2 regions of the Microbacterium sp. 1.5R genome follow, and region 1 is predicted to be linked to the other one. Evidence: riboswitches for the same ligand, from Rfam matches in the RefSeq annotation. Region 1 holds a riboswitch; the other holds the start of a gene.
What was found. Region 1 has a riboswitch for thiamine pyrophosphate ahead of thiM (hydroxyethylthiazole kinase). Riboswitches for the same ligand answer to the same signal wherever they lie in the genome.

Region 1 (8,287 bases):
GAGGAGCGGTGGCGGCCGAAGGCATGCCGCGACGATAGCGCGCTCGTCGCGGCATGCGCAAATCCGGTCCGTCATCCGCCGGACGCGTGGAGTGCCGGCGCCGCGAAGAAGGCGAGTTCGTGCGCGCTGGAGACCTCGAAAGCGCGGAGCATCCGTCGCCGCCCCGCGGCATCCGACTCCGTCGCCGCATGCATCACATGGTCGATCGCCTGCTCCGTCGCCTTCTCGAACGCGGGATCGGCATACGTCGCGAGCCACGTCGCGTAGGGATGCTGCGGGTCTCGGGCGTACGCGTCGAACTCCCCCGCGTGCAGGCGGGTTCCGAGATCGGTGTACAGCCAGAAGCACGGCAGCACGGCCGCGATGAGCTCGGCGTAGTCGCCGCCGAAGGCCACGGAGCGCAGGTGGTCGAGGTACGCGACGGTCGCAGGCGCCGGATCGACGGCGAAGGTCGCCGCTTCCACTCCCGCGCCCGGGGCCAGCCACGATGCATGGAGCTCGAGCTCTCCGGTGATCGCCCCCTGGGCCGACTGAGCCCAGAACGCCTGCTCGTGCGGTGTGGGCGCGATCCGCGCGGCCGCTGCGAGCACTCGGGCGTACTCCCGGAGATAGAGGGCGTCCTGTCGGAGGTAGAAGAGGAACCGTTCGCGGTCGAGAGTCCCGTCGGCCAGAGCGCGGATGAAGGACAGCTCGTCGATGTCGGCCCGCACGTGCGCGATCCGGTCCCACCACCGATCGCGGAGGTCGGCACGCTCGGGTGCGGCCTCGAGTCCCCCTCGTCGCCAGAGGCCGCCGAAGTGGTTCACCGGTCCGTGACCGCTCCCGATGTCGAGCGCATCGCTCTGCCTCAGGGATTCCCGCAGCCAGGTCCTCGCCGATTTCACCGCGTCGACAGGGGACTCCCCTCCGGCGAGGCGGGTGGCGAGGGCCGACGACAGGGAGCATCCGGTGCCGTGCGTGTTGTGTGTCATGATGCGCGACCCGGGATAGCCGTGTCTGACGCCTCCGGCGACATCGATCAACGCGTCCGGAACGTCGTCGCCGTCGCGGTGCCCTCCCTTGACGAGCACCGCCCCGCCGATGCGGGCGGAGAGCTCGGCCCCGGCCTCGAGCGCGTCGTCCCACCCCGTGATCGGACGATCGGAGAGCGCGGCGAGCTCGGCGAGGTTGGGCGTCACGACATGAGCGCGCTCGAGGAGCCCGCGGAGTGCGCGCTCGGCATCCTCATCGAGCAGGCGATCACCGCTGGTCGCGACCATGACCGGGTCGAGCACGACGATCGGCGGACGGACGGCGTCGAGCCAGGCGGCGACGGTGGCGATCACCTCCGTGTTCGCCAGCATCCCGATCTTCACCGCGTCGATGACGATGTCGTCCGAGATGGCATCGAGCTGCTGCCGGAGGAACTCGGCAGGAGGCACGTGCACCGCTCGGACTCCCCTGGTGTTCTGCGCCGTGAGCGCCGTGACAGCCGCCATGCCATAGCCCCCGTTCGCGGCGATCGACTTGAGATCGGCCTGGATCCCCGCCCCGCCCGACGGGTCGCTCCCCGCGATGCTGAGCACGCGAGGTGTGCCCGAAGCCCTCCATCGGCTGAGGAATGCCCGGGCCGTCCTCGTCGGATCGACGGCGGCGCAGATGGCGGAGACGACGGCGAGCCCCGCCGCACCCGCATCCCGAAGGCGCTCGATGTCGTCGATTCCCACGCCGCCGATGGCGACGCATGGCAGTGCGGTCCTCGCGGCGAGCGCACCGAAGCCGTGGATTCCCAGGGCCGGCGGGTGATCCGGCTTGGTGGCGGTGGGACGGATCACGCCGACGCCGAGATAGTCGACCGTTCCTGCCGGCAGGGCGGCCACGGCGTCGAGATGCTCCGGCGTGTTCGCCGTCAACCCGATGATCGCCTCGGGTCCCAGCCGCTCGCGTGCCCGCAGCACCGATACGTCGCCCTGGCCGAGGTGCACGCCGTCGACCCGCGCTCCCCTGGCGCGAGCGATCAGCGCCGCCTCGACGCGGTCGTTCACCACGAGCAGTGCACGGCCGTCGATCACCCGAGAGAGCTCGATCAACTGATCGGCGGTCTCGGCATCCGTCGCGCCCTTGTCGCGCAGCTGGACGATGCGCACGCCCCCGTCGACGGCGAGTCGCACCGTCTCCGCGACGCCCCGCGCGCCGCAGAGGGTGGGATCCGTGACGAGATAGAGGGAGAGGTCCGCGATCACAGCGCGTGCTCCTGCACACGCGCGGCGAGGGCGAGGTCCTCCGGCTGCACGGCGGCGAGCGCGTCGAGCAGTGCGACGGCGAAGCTGCCGGGGCCCGGGGCCCGCGCCGCGGCGCGCTCGGCGGCGATCGTGTACACGAGGCTCGCCGCCGAGACGGCGGTGAGCGGATCCGCAGCGGTCGAGCGCGCCGCACCGAGGAACGCCGCCATGACGGCACCCAGCGCGCATCCGCCGCCGGTGACACGGGTGAGCAGTTCATGACCGTTCGCGATGCGGAGCAATCGTGCTCCATCCGTCACCAGGTCGACCGGTCCCGACACCGCGACCACCGCGCCGTGCCGCGAAGCGAGTGCGAGTGCCGCTTCGGCCGCGGCATCGGTCGTGTCCGTCGCATCGACGCCGCGCCCCCCGGCGCTGAGCCCCGCGAGGGCGAGGATCTCCGAGGCGTTCCCCCTGATCGCCGTGGGGCGTGCGTCGGCCAGCTCGTGCGCGAGTGCCGTGCGCACCGGCAGCGCGCCGATCGCGACGGGATCCAGCACCCACGGAGTACCTGCGGCGAGGGCTCCTGCCGCGGCTTCACGGCTCGCCGCACGCTGCTCCGGAGTCGGCGTACCGAGGTTGATCAGCACCCCGGAGGCCACCCCGGCGAACATCCCCGCCTCACCGACGATGTCGACCATCGCCGGCGCCGCGCCGAGGGCGAGCAGCACGTTCGCGGTGAAGCCCGTGACGACGCTGTTGGTGATGCAATGGGTCAAGGGTGGGCTGTCGCGCAGCCCTGTCAGGAGCTCAGCCGCCGAGGTGGCCAAGGTCGATTCGGAATCAGGACGCAGACGATCGCTCAACGCGACATCCCTTCGCTAGTACGAACTAGATCAGGTTCGACGGGTCTGTTCTCAGCCGCGGATGCGGCACCCCGTGTCACTGATCGCAGTCTAGCGAGGCCCCGATCAGTCGATCAGCTGCAACAGCGCGAGTTCGTCGGCGCGAGTGAGCCCTGCCCGCCGGTCCCGATCGACGCCGCGCGCCTGCTCGTCATCGACCACGGCGGCGATCGTCTCGTCGAGCGGACGAAGCCGACCTCCTGCCGCGCGGTAGCGGGCGTTCGACCTGGTCATGAATCCGGTCATCTCGCTCGGCAGCCACAGCGGCAGCGACCGCTCCCCCGCCCAATACGCCACACCGTGCTCGACGAGCCAGGCGTCAGATGCCGCGACCGTGTCTCCCCGGTGCCCCGCACGTCTGCGCACGGCGTCGAGGACCTCGCTCAGCCGATGCCGATCGCCGATCGTGTTGATCACGCCGGTGGCCCCCGTGGTGGCGACGAACTCGGACAGGTCGTCGACGTCGATCACCTGCACGTCGCGCTCCTCGACAGGCGGAAGCAGCACCGGGCCGTCCTCGGCACGCAGAAAAGCGGCAGCCCAATACCCGAAACGATCACTCGGGTCGTCCGCCCCGACGATCAATCCCGGGCGCACGATCAGGGTGCGGTCGCCGAGTGCACGGACAGCGTCCTCGGCGGCCACCTTCTGCCGGCCGTACTCGTCGTCTCCCCTCTCAGCCGGCGGATGCAGCGTCGCCGACTCGTCTGCACCGACCGTCTCCTCGTCGGAGTATGCCGACATCGACGAGACGTACGTCCAGCGGCCCGCTCGCTCACCGAGTGCCGCGACCGCAGCGGAGACGTGGGCCGCGTTCGACGAGACGTCGATCACGTGATCCCACTCCCGACCGGACACCGCATCGTAGGCGTCCCTGGCGTCACGATCGGCCAGCACCAGGCTCGCGCCCTCCGGAGACGGTCGTCCTCCGCGCGCCAGGCACATCACCGTCGCCCCGCTCAGGAGCAGCCGTCTGGCGATGCGGCCGGACAGCCAGCCGGTGCCGCCGAGGATCAGAACATCCGTCATGACCCCATGCCACCATCTTCGCCGCGCGAGGGGAAGGGTCTTCCGCTCAGGGCGGATGCCGGTCAGCTCGTGCGAAGATCCGACAGGCCGGACAGTTCCGGGACCGTCCACGAGGGATCCGGGCGCCAGTCGCGCCATTCGGCGTCGAACGGCCAGTCACCGTGATGGAAGGACTCGATCGCCGCGTCCGCGTGTCGTTCGATCTGCGCGGCCTGCTCAGAGGTGAGACGTCCCTGCTCGACGGCCGCGATCACCTCGTCCTCGTCCTTGAGGTGCACCTGACCGTCCGCCTGGATCTCCACGTCGAGGATGTGATCCGACGAATACGTGTCGCGGTCGGTGCGCAGATGCGCGTTCTCGAGATTCACGTACCACCCGGCGAACTCCCACTCGGGACCGCTCACATCGCTCCAGAACAGCCACACCGACCACGCCACACCGGCCGGAGCGATGCGGAGGATGCCGTTGCCCCACCACTCCTCCACGATCCGGGTACGCGGATCGAGCCACCGACGCTCGAGCGGAACGGTCCGGATGCGCTCGCCCGCCGGAGTGCCCTGCCCCTCCTGAAGCGTGCCCGGAGCGAGCCATGCCACCAGACCGCGTTCATCGTCGCGGACCACCCGCATGGGCGTGATGGTCGACGCATCGCCGGGCTGCCAGCCGGGCTTGCGGTAGTGCCAGGAGATCTGGTCGCCGGGTTCGAGGAACGGCGCTTCACCCATCGGTCGGACACCATCAGGAACCGCCGCGGGAGTGCTGTGGGGCAGGATGCTCATCCCGACACGGTACCTCGCAGGTCCACCGCGCTCAGGTCGGCTCGGCGGCGTCGGCAGCATCTTGAGAGCACACGCGCACGCGGACCGCACCGTTCGAGTGCGGTCCGCGTGCGGGTCGGTTCAGGCGGAGCTTCAGTCGCGCAGGGTCGCGTCGAAGCGCTCAGCTGCGACAGAGACACCCGCGAGCTTCGCCTCTGTCGCCTCGGCTGCGGTGAGCGTGCGGTCGTCCGCGCGGAAGCGCAGCGCGAAGGTGAGACTCTTCTGACCATCCGCGACGCCGTCCCCCCGGTAGTCGTCGACGAGGCGGATCGACTCGAGAAGCGCACCGGCGCCCTCGGTGAGCGCAGCGCGTACGTCGCCCGCCGGCACATCAGCGCCGACCACCAGCGACACGTCCTGTGTCGCAGCGGGGAAGGTCGACAACGAGGCGGCGACCGCACGGTTCCCGCCGAGCGCGATGACCTCGTCGAGGTCGAGCTCGAGCACGATGGCACGACCGGGAAGGTCTGCTCCGGCGGCGACCTCGGGGTGGAGCTCGCCGACGTATCCGATCTCGACGTCGCCGACGGAGAGCACGCCGGTGCGTCCGGGGTGCAGCGCCGCGCGCTGCCCCTGCACCACATCGAGGTCGACTCCGGCTGCAGCCGCGATGACTCTGGCGGCGTCGAGCGCCTCGGAGAGCCCGTAGGGCTCCACGGCGCGTCCCGGCTGCTTGGTCACGACGTTGCCCGTGAACAGCGCCGCGACATGGCGGTGCTGCGGTGGGATCGACGCGTTCAGTTCGGCGAGCGTGTCGTCCGACGGACGCTCGCCGAGCGGCGGCACCTCGTCCGTGCCGTACTCGACACCCGGCTCGGGCAGGAACACGACTCCGGTCTCGAACAGCGCGAGGTCCGTGAGGCCGCGCGAGATGTTGCGGTGCGCGGTCTGCAGAAGCCCGGGGATCAGCGATCGACGCAGGAACGGAGCGGAGCCGTCGAGCGGGTTCGCGAGCCGGATGCTGGGCAGATGCTCTCCCGACGCCGAGCCGTGCAGGTCGTTCTCCGCCTCCGTCGTGAAGGGGAATGAGGGCGTCTCGACGAGACCGGCAGCCGCCAGCGCGTCGGCGACGCGGCGACGACCCTGCTGGTGTGCGGTGAGCCCGCGGCCGGACGGCGGCGTCGGCAGCACCGACGGGATGCGGTCGAGACCGTGGATGCGAGCGACCTCTTCGGCGAGAGACCACTTGTCGGTGAGGTCGGGACGCCAGGTCGGCGGGATCACGGTCCACCCGGCATCCGACCCGGAGACCTCTGCGCCGATGGTCGTGAGCGCGCCGGCGATCTCGTCGTCGGAGTAGTCGACGCCGATGAGCCCCTGCACGAATCCGCGCGGGAGGTCGATGTCCGCGACGAAGACCTCGGCGAACAGAGCGCCACCCTCGTCGGTGAGCGCGCCGCCGGCGAATTCGACCATCAGGTCGGCTGCACGGCGGGCGGCCACGAACGGCACGAGCGGGTCGACACCGCGCTCGAACCGCTTGGATGCCTCGCTGGGCAGCTTGTGACGGCGTGCGGTGCGGGCGATCGTCACGGGGTCGAAGGTCGCGGCCTCGATGAGCACGTTGTGCGTCGTGTCGCTCATCTCGGTCGTGCCGCCGCCCATGACTCCGGCGAGACCGATGGGACCCGATTCGTCGGTGATCAGGAGGTCCTCGACGTGGAGCTTCCGTTCCTGGCCGTCGAGGGTCGTCATCGTCTCACCGGCCGTCGCACGACGCACGGTGATGCCACCGGAGAGCCTGTCGAGGTCGTACCCGTGCAGCGGCTGCCCCAATTCGAGCATCACGTAGTTGGTGATGTCGATCAGGATGCCGAGCGAGCGCATGCCGGCGAGCGACAGCCGCGCGATCATCCACGGCGGGGTCGGCCGCGCGGGGTCGACGTCTCGGACGACGCGCGTGACGAACTCGCTGGCGCCGACGCGGCCGCGTACGGGGGCTGCATCGTCGACGATCGCCGTGTGACCGGCGCCCGGCTGGAGCTCGGTGAAGTCGCGCTCGGCCGGGTCGCGGAACGGTGCTCCGGTCGCGTGGGAGTACTCACGGGCGACACCGCGCAGCGAGAACGCGTACCCGCGGTCGGGCGTGACGTTGATCTCGACCGCGACATCGTCGAGTCCGAGCAGGCTGATGGCGTCTGTGCCGACGGGTGCATCGATACCGAGGTCCGCGAGGACGAGGATGCCGTTGTGTTCGTCGCCGAGCCCCAGCTCACGCGCAGAGGCGATCATGCCGTCGGACACGTGCCCGTAGGTCTTGCGGGCGGCGATCGGGAACGGCCCCGGCAGCACTGCACCGGGAAGCGTCACGACGACCTTGTCACCCGCGACGAAGTTGTGCGCGCCACAGACGATTCCGCGGATTCCGCCGTTCGCCTCACCGACATCGACCTGGCACCAGTTGATCGTCTTGCCGTTGGACTGCGGCTCGGCCTCGAGCGAGACGACCTGTCCGACGACGACGGGACCCGAGATCTCGAAGCGGTGGACGTCCTCCTCCTCGAATCCGACGGTCACGAGCGCTGCGAGGACGTCTTCCGGTGTCGTATCCGCTGCCAGATCGACGTACTCACGCAGCCACGAAAGCGGGACGCGCATCACACCACCATCCCGTACTGCTCGCTGAAACGGACATCGCCCTCTGCCATGTCCCGCATGTCCTGCACATCGCTGCGGAACATGAGTCCCCGCTCGACGCCCATTCCGAACGCGAAGCCGCTGTAGACGTCGGGATCGATCCCCGCCGCGCGGAGCACGTTCGGGTTGATCATGCCGCAGCCGCCCCACTCGATCCAACGGGCGCCGCCCTTGAAGGTGGGGTGCCAGAGGTCGAGCTCGGCCGACGGCTCGGTGAAGGGGAAGAAGTTCGTGCGGAAGCGCGTCTTGGCCTCGGGGCCGAAGAGCTGACGCGCGACGTGGTCGAGCGTTCCCTTGAGATGCGCCATCGAGATGCCCTTGTCGACGACGAGTCCTTCGAACTGGGTGAAGACGGGGAGGTGCGTCGCGTCGAACTCGTCGGTGCGGTACACACGGCCGGGGCAGAGCACGTAGATCGGCACCTCGCGATCGAGCATCGAGCGCACCTGCACGGGGCTCGTGTGCGTGCGCATGACGAGATGGCGCGACGGCGGGTCGACGTAGAAGGTGTCCTGTTCCTGACGGGCGGGGTGGTCGACGTCGAAGTTCAGAGCGTCGAAGTTGAACCACTCGTGCTCGAGCTCGGGTCCTTCCGCGATCTCCCAGCCCATGCCCACGAAGATGTCCGAGATCTGCTCACTCAGCAGGGTCAGCGGGTGCCGGGCGCCGACGCGCGTGCGCGAGGGGATCGCCGTGA
Region 2 (8,287 bases), 990 kb from region 1:
CGGCGAGACGGTGGCGATCGTCGGATCGACCGGTGCCGGCAAGACGACCCTCGTGTCGTTGATCCCACGACTCTTCGACGTCTCCGGCGGAGCCGTCTTCGTCGGCGGCGCCGATGTGCGCGATGCCGACGTCGAGTCGCTGTGGGCGACCATCGGCCTCGTTCCGCAGCGTCCGTTCCTCTTCACCGGAACGGTGGCCTCGAACCTCCGGTACGGCCGCGAGGACGCGACCGACGAAGAGCTCTGGCATGCGCTGGAGATCGCTCAGGGACGCGACTTCGTCGAGGAGATGCCCCAGGGGCTCGACTCGAGGATCACCCAGGGCGGCACCAACGTCTCGGGCGGTCAGCGTCAGCGCCTGGCGATCGCCCGCGCGATCGTCCGTCAGCCGCAGATCCTGGTCTTCGACGACTCGTTCTCCGCGCTCGACCTCACCACCGACGCCCGACTGAGGCAGGCGCTGTGGCGTGAACTGCCGCACGTGACCAAGATCGTGGTCGCACAGCGCGTCTCATCCATCACCGATGCGGACCGCATCGTCGTCCTCGAAGGGGGCACCATGGTCGGCGTCGGCACGCACGAGGAGCTTCTCGAGACCAGCACGACCTACCGAGAGATCGTCGAATCGCAGCTGGGGGTGGACGCATGAGCGAGCAGGACGCTCCCCGGACCCGCCGCGGTCGCGCGGCCAAGGCGGCGGACACGACCACTGCGGTCGAGCCGGAGCTGACAGACGAAGAGAAGTACGAGGCCGAGCTCGCCGAGAAGGCGCGCCAGGACGGCGGCGGCTGGGACAGCGTCGCTCCCGGAAAGGCCGACAACTTCGGCAAGAGCTTCAGCCGGATGATCGGGCTGCTCAAGCCGTCGGCCGTCTGGTTCATCCTGGTGTCGATCGCCGGCGCCGTCGGCGTCGTGCTCACGGTCGCGGCGCCGAAGGTGCTCGGTGAGGCCACGAACCTCATCTACAAGGGCTTCATCTCCGTGCAGCTCGCGCAGGCGAACGGGGACTTCCCCGGGTTCCCCGCCGGCACTCCGCAGGAGGATGTCGTCGCGGCACTCCGCCAGGGAGGGCAGGACGACTTCGCCAACCAGGTCGAGGCCCTCGGCGCCTTCCGTGTCGGTGACGGTGTCGACTTCGACGCGCTGCGGTGGATCATCATCGCCGTGCTGGCGATCTATGTCACCGCCGCCTTCCTCAGTTGGATCCAGGGTTACGTCATCAACGTCATCATGGTCCGCACCATGTGGCGTCTGCGCGAGCAGGTCGAGGCGAAGATCAACCGTCTGCCCCTGTCGTACTTCGACAAGGTGCAGCGCGGTGATCTGATCTCGCGCGTGACCAACGACATCGACAACATCACCCAGACCATGCAGCAGTCGCTGTCCGGCGCGATCACGGCCGTACTCACGGTCGTGGGCGTGCTGGTCCTGATGTTCTCGATCTCCTGGCAGCTCGCTCTCGTCGCGCTCGTGGCGCTCCCGCTCATGGGTGTGATCTTCGGCGTCATCGGTCCTCGCTCGCAGAAGGCGTTCAGCACCCAGTGGCGCAAGGTCGGGCGTCTGAACGCTCGCGTCGAAGAGGCCTTCTCCGGTCACGCGCTGGTCAAGGTCTTCGGTCGCGAGCAGGACGCGCTGGAGAAGTTCCAGGGCGAGAACGAGGAGCTGTTCCAGGCCAGCTTCAAGGCGCAGTTCCTCTCCGGCATCATCATGCCGGCGATGACCTTCGTCGGCAGCCTCACCTACGTGGGCATCGCGGTGCTCGGCGGTCTCATGGTCGCCAACGGGCAGCTGCGTCTCGGAGACGTGCAGGCGTTCATCCAGTACTCGCAGCAGTTCACGCAGCCGCTGTCCGAGCTCGGTGGAATGGCGGCCGTCGTGCAGTCCGGCACGGCATCGGCCGAGCGGGTGTTCGAGCTCCTCGACACCGAAGAGCAGGAAGCGGACGACGCGGATGCTCCGAAGCTCGCCGACGGCAAGGGCGTCGTGGAGTTCGAGAACGTCGCGTTCTCGTACACTCCCGACCGTCCGCTGATCACCGACCTCTCGTTCCGGGTCGAGCCCGGTCAGACGGTCGCGATCGTCGGCCCGACGGGAGCGGGCAAGACCACTCTCGTCAACCTCATCATGCGGTTCTACGAACTGAACGGCGGGCGCATCCTGCTCGACGGTCAGGACATCTCCGAGGTCACGCGTGACCAGCTGCGCTCTCGCACCGGCATGGTCCTGCAGGACCCGTGGCTGTTCGCCGGGAGCATCCGCGAGAACATCCGGTACGGACGCTCGACCGCGACCGACGACGAGGTTCTCGAAGCGGCGAAGGCGACCTATGTGGATCGCTTCGTGCATGCCCTCCCCGAGGGCTACGACACCGTGCTCGACGAAGACGCGTCGAACGTCTCGGCGGGCGAGCGACAGCTGATCACGATCGCGCGAGCGTTCGTGGCCCAGCCGTCGATCCTGATCCTCGATGAGGCCACGTCGGCGGTCGACACCCGCACCGAGCTGCTGCTGCAGCACGCGATGGCGGCGCTTCGACAGGGACGCACGTCGTTTGTGATCGCGCACCGCCTGTCGACCATCCGCGATGCCGACCTCATCCTCGTGATGGAGCACGGAGACATCGTCGAGAAGGGCACGCACGACGAGCTCATCGCCGCGCAGGGCGCCTACTGGCGCCTCTACCAGTCGCAGTTCGAACAGGCGGCGACCGACATCGACGCAGAGGACGCGCTCACCGGCTCGACTCCGGTCGTCATGAGCGGCGACGCCGAAGACGCGGCTGCGTCGGCACAGGTCGGGGTCTCGGTGGGGGCGCAGACTCCCGCCGCCGAGGCAGCGGCCGCGCAGGCAGTGGTCGAACGGCCGGATGCCGGAGGCTCCTCACGCGCCTGAAGCGACAGAGCGCCTGAAGCGCCAGAGCGCCTGAAGCGACAGAGCCCCTGAAGTGACAGAACGCCTCGCCTCCCGAATCCCGGGCGGCGAGGCGTTCTGCATCCATCGGGCTTTCGCTGGAGGGACGACGCGTCAGCGCTGGTCGGCCGTGATGCCGAGGAGTTCGAGGGGGTGGGTCAGCCGCCACCACGGGCTCGGGCCATCGACATCGTCGGCGAGCGACAGCGACGTCGTCACCGTGTTCAACGGCCCGACGCTCGTCATCGTGCCGACCTCGTCGCCCGCTTCGCGGTTGTCGCCGAGTGAGAAGTCCGTCGAGGCCTCGGCGACGGCGCCGTTCCACAGAACCACATCGGCATCCGCATCCGTGACGACATCGGTGCTCGCGCCCCACGCCGTGGTGACGGTGCCGACGACCGTGCCCTCGGCGACGGCGGGAGTCTGCTGCTCCAGCGCCGTCTCGACCTGCGTGAACAGCGAACGGGTCTCCGTGAGGCGCTGCGCGTCGTCGGCCTGACCGAGAACCGACGCGTACAGATGCACAGTCGTGTCGTCGACGGTGACGACCTTCGCGGTCAACAGGTTCCAGCTGTCGCCGAGCGTGCCGGTCTTGACGCCGACGACGCCGGGGTCCGCCAGCATCCCGTTCGTGTTCACCACCGTGCCCGCACCCGGAAGATCGACCGACGGAGTTCCGACGATGCCGGCGAAGACGGGGTTCTGCATCGCGATCTCGGCCAACGCGACGAGCGACTCGGGTGTGGCCCGGTTGCGGTCGTCGAAGCCCGACGGAGTGATGATCGTGATGTCGTCGAGACCACGGTCGCGCAGCCACACAGCTGCTGCGGCGGTGAACGACGACGGGGAACCCCAGATCTCCGCGGAGAGCCGGTCGATGTAGTTGTTGGCCGATCCGAGCAGCGTTCCCTGGAGGAGCTGGAACTCGGTGAGAGTGCCCCCCACGGGCACGTCGAGCGCGGACTGGTCGGAGCGGCGGTAGTCCCAGTAGGCCAGGTTGTCGGCCCGCGTGAACGAGAACTCGGGGCCCTGCTCGCCCACGGCGAGGGGCATCCGCTCGAGCACCATCAAGCTCGAGACGACCTTGGTGACGCTTGCGATCGCCGCAGCGTCGAGCGACGACGACGTCGTGCCGATGCCGCCGATCCCCACGGCAGCGCTTCCCTGGGCAGGGAAGGTGATCGCGGCAGCGGGCGCCGCGACGGGGGCGAGTTCGACGGCCTGAACCGTCGGCGCGACCTCGTGCAACGGCCACAGCATGGCCGATCCGGCGTAGGTGCCGAGCAAGCCGACGAGGACGCCGAGCGGCACCAGCACGCCGGGCCGGGCGATCGCCGGGCGCAGGTGCGCTCCGGTCAGCAGCGCACCGCCGCTCTCCACGGCCGGCGCGTCATCGAGCGCGTCGGTCGCCGGGTGCTGGGCCACGTCGACCGGGTCGACCCACGTCAGGGGAGTGCCGCCGCTGTCTTCCTCCGCCCACTGCGCGGGGGGAGTCGCCTCAGGAGTGAAGATCGCAGACACGTCGTCATCCGCAGGAACGGCGGAGGCGGTGGCCTCGGCGGAATCGGGAGCGGTCACCTCCTCACGGTACCGAACTCGTGCGGGGATCCGTGTCGCTGCATCGGGAGAGGGCGCGGGGTGTCGCCTCTGGGTAAGATCGTGGGTACAACCACGGGAGTCCGGCGAGCCGGGCTGAGAGGGAGCGAATCGCGCTTCGACCGTCGAACCTGATCTGGGTCATGCCAGCGCAGGGAGGAGTCACAGATGAGTACATCCACGTCCGGATCCACCACGGGATCGGCTTCGGCCACGCAGTCGTCGACGGGCCTCGGTCGACCGCAGCTCTGGCGCTGGCGGGTCGTCGACATCGTCGTGGCGAGTGTCATCGCCGTCGCGTGCGCGATGATCTTCCTGCTCTGGAACGTCGGCTACGAGGTGCCGAGCAGCATCCTGACGCCGCTGCTCCCCGGTGTTCAGGGCCTGCTCGCCGGCCCCTGGCTGATCGCCGGAGTGCTCGGCGGCCTGATCATCCGCAAGCCCGGTGCCGCTCTGTACACCGAGCTGGTCGCCGCGATCATCTCAGCACTCGTCGGCAACGCGTGGGGCCCGCTCACGATCGTCTCGGGCCTCGTACAGGGTCTCGGCGCAGAGCTGGTGTTCCTGATCTTCCTGTACGGCGTCTGGCGGCTGCCTGTCGCGATGCTGGCTGGTGCCGGTGCGGGTCTCGCCTGCGGCATCAACGACCGCATCCTCTGGTACGCCGGCGCCGACACGCTCTTCACGAGCGTCTACATCGTCTCGACCACCATCTCGGGTGCGGTCATCGCCGGACTCGGGGCGTGGCTGATCGCACGCGGACTCGCCGCAACGGGCGCCCTCAGCCGGTTCGCCGCCGGCCGCGAGGTCACCGCACGGGTGTGAGCTCGCTCACGACGCCCGCCACCCTCGAAGCCCGTGGCTGGGGGTGGCGGTACGCGACGCGACGGCGCTGGGCGGTGCGCGACGTCGACCTGCGCATCGAGCCGGGGGAGCGGGTGCTGCTGCTCGGCGCCTCCGGCTCGGGCAAGTCGACGCTGCTCCAGGGGTTCGGTGGAGTGCTCGGCGGTGCGGATGAGGGCGAGACGCACGGTGCGCTGCTCGTCGACGGTGTGCCGCCCACCGACGCCCGGGGTCGGGTCGGGATGGTCCTGCAGGATCCCGATACGCAGACGATCCTCGCGAGGGTCGGCGACGACGTCGCCTTCGGCTGCGAGAACCTCGGCGTACCCCGAGACGAGATCTGGCAGCGGGTGCGCGCGGCGCTGGACGCCGTAGAGCTCGACGTCGCCCTCGATCGATCCACGGCCGCGCTGTCGGGCGGTCAGAAGCAGCGCCTCGCCCTCGCCGGCGTGCTCGCGATGCGACCGGGTGCCATCCTGCTCGACGAACCGACGGCGAACCTCGACCCCGAGGGGGTGCGGGACGTACGGGATGCCGTGGCCGCCGCCCTCGATGCGACGAGTGCGACCCTCGTGGTCATCGAGCATCGCATCGACATCTGGCTGCCGCTCGTGACCCGGGTGATCGTGCTCGGCGCCGAGCCGGATGGAACGGTCGTGCTCGCCGACGGCAGCCCGGACGCGGTCCTCGGCGCTCGGGGCGCGGAGCTCGCGGCATCCGGCGTCTGGGTTCCCGGGCACCCGCCCGCCGTCCCGCCCGCACCGGCGCAGCGGCCGGGAGCGACGCTGCTGGAGGCCCGCGGTCTCACTGTGTCTCGCAGGCGCGGGCTCGCCGTCGCCGGTCCGTTCGACGTCGATGTGCGTGCCGGAGAGGTGCTCGGGGTCACCGGTGCGAACGGCGCAGGCAAATCGACGCTCGGGCTCACGCTCGCGGGATTGATCCCGGCCGAAGAGGGTCGGGTCGCCGCTCTGCCGCCCCTCGCCGCCGGAGAGAAGCCGGATCCCATTCACTGGTCGTCGCGCGCCCTGCTCACGCGCATCGCGTCGGTCATGCAGACGCCCGAGCACCAGCTGCTCGCCAAGACCGTGCGCGACGAGCTGTCGGTCGGACCGCGGGCGCTGAAGCTGCCGGACGCCGAGATCGCCTCCCGAGTCGACGACCTGCTCGAAAGACTGCGGCTCACCTCGCTCGCCGCAGCCAATCCCTACACCCTGTCGGGCGGAGAGAAGCGGCGGCTCACGGTCGCCGCCGCCCTCGCCACGCGGCCCCGGATGCTGGTGCTCGACGAGCCCACCTTCGGGCAGGATGCGACGACCTGGGCCGAACTCGTCGGCCTGATCGCACGTCTGCGCGACGAGGGCACGGCGATCGTGGCGATCAGTCATGACGAGACCGTGCTCGAGGCTCTGCACGCTCGGCGCATCGAGGTGGGACGATGATCGATCCGCTGACCGCCCGCGTCGAACGATCCGGTCCGATCGCCCCGCGCTCGGCCCTCGCGAAACTCATCGCGGCGCTTCTCATCGCCCTCCCCCTCGTGCTGACGATCGACGTGGTGTCGGCATCCGTCGCCCTGCTGCTCGAGATCCCTCTGCTCGTGCTCGCAGGCCTGCGCGCGAAGGAGTTCTGGACCCGCACCGCGGTGCTGTGGATCGCGGCGCCGCTCAGTGCGGTCACGATCGCTCTCTACGGCGCGACCAGCGGCACCGTGCATGTCGAGTGGCTCGTCGTGCGCATCAGCGACGGGTCGCTCGCGCTCGCTGCGGCGACCGCCGTGCGCGTGCTCGCGATCGGACTCCCCGCGGTGGTGCTCTTCATCACGGTCGACCCCACCGACCTCGCCGACGACCTGGCGCAGCGGGTGAGGCTGCCGGCGCGATTCGTCGTCGGCGCGCTCGCGGGGATGCGGATGCTGGGCCTGCTCGTCGACGACTGGCGGGCGCTCTCTCTCGCGCGGCGTGCGCGCGGGGTGGCCGACGAGGGGCGGGTCCGTCGTGCGCTCGGCATGGCGTTCGCGCTGTTCGTGCTGGCGATCCGTCGTGGATCGTCGCTGGCGACGGCCATGGAGGCTCGCGGCTTCGGCGGTGCGGCACCGCGTTCGTGGGCGCGGGAGTCGAGGTGGGACCGACGCGACACGGCGCTGGTCATCGTCGCGGCGGTGATCCCGGCGGTGGCGATCGCGGCGGCGGTGCTCACGGGTGCGTGGAACTTCATCCTCGGCCCGACCGCCTGACGAGCCCACGACCTGACATCGCCGCCCGAACCACCGGAACCGGAAGCATCCACTCAGCTTTCTCATAGCTGGAATGCCGATGTATTCGCTAGCATCGAGTGAACCCAAGGGGAGTACTCCACCACGGGCGGCTCGTCATTACGGATGTCCCTGCATCCCGGGTCCCCGGTCCTCGTTCTCGAGGATGGAGAAGACCTTGGCGTCGACCTCGTCACGCCTCGTCTTCTGGAGACCTCCTTGAACATCACCCCCCTCGTGTGGATCATCACGATCGCCGTCACGATCGCCTTCTTCGTGTACGAGTTCTTCGCCCACGTGCGAAAGCCCCATGAGCCCACCATCGGCGAGTCCGCCCGCTGGTCGGCGTTCTACATCGGTCTGGCCCTGCTGTTCGGCGTCGGCATCGGCACCGTGTCGGGCTGGACGTACGGCGGTGAGTACTTCGCCGGGTACCTGACCGAGAAGGCGCTGTCGATCGACAACCTCTTCGTGTTCCTCATCGTGATGACCGGCTTCGCCGTGCCGCGCATCTATCAGCAGAAGGTGCTGATGATCGGCATCGTCATCGCGCTCATCATGCGCGGTGGATTCATCGCGCTCGGCGCCACGCTGATCGAGAACTTCTCCTGGATCTTCTACCTCTTCGGTGCGCTGCTGCTGTTCCTGGCCTACCGCCAGGCGTTCGCACAGGGCGACCACAACCCG

Region 2: another riboswitch for thiamine pyrophosphate. It lies ahead of BMW26_RS17965 (ECF transporter S component); the one in region 1 lies ahead of thiM (hydroxyethylthiazole kinase).

What each region holds. Positions count from the first base shown of each region.
Region 1 is NZ_CP018151.1:2,312,870-2,321,156, forward strand. Features, by position in the region: gene thiD (bifunctional hydroxymethylpyrimidine kinase/phosphomethylpyrimidine kinase) at 72-2,222, opposite strand; gene thiM (hydroxyethylthiazole kinase) at 2,219-3,067, opposite strand; TPP riboswitch at 3,058-3,151, opposite strand; gene BMW26_RS11065 (NAD-dependent epimerase/dehydratase family protein) at 3,173-4,135, opposite strand; gene BMW26_RS11070 (DUF402 domain-containing protein) at 4,198-4,914, opposite strand; gene pheT (phenylalanine--tRNA ligase subunit beta) at 5,047-7,551, opposite strand; gene pheS (phenylalanine--tRNA ligase subunit alpha) at 7,551-8,287, opposite strand, start outside.
Region 2 is NZ_CP018151.1:3,299,416-3,307,702, reverse strand. Features, by position in the region: gene BMW26_RS15800 (ABC transporter ATP-binding protein) at 1-649, shown strand, start outside; gene BMW26_RS15795 (ABC transporter ATP-binding protein) at 646-2,892, shown strand; gene BMW26_RS15790 (D-alanyl-D-alanine carboxypeptidase family protein) at 3,025-4,488, opposite strand; TPP riboswitch at 4,572-4,681, shown strand; gene BMW26_RS17965 (ECF transporter S component) at 4,675-5,331, shown strand; gene BMW26_RS17810 (ABC transporter ATP-binding protein) at 5,328-6,788, shown strand; gene BMW26_RS15775 (energy-coupling factor transporter transmembrane component T family protein) at 6,785-7,582, shown strand; gene BMW26_RS15770 (TerC family protein) at 7,820-8,287, shown strand, end outside.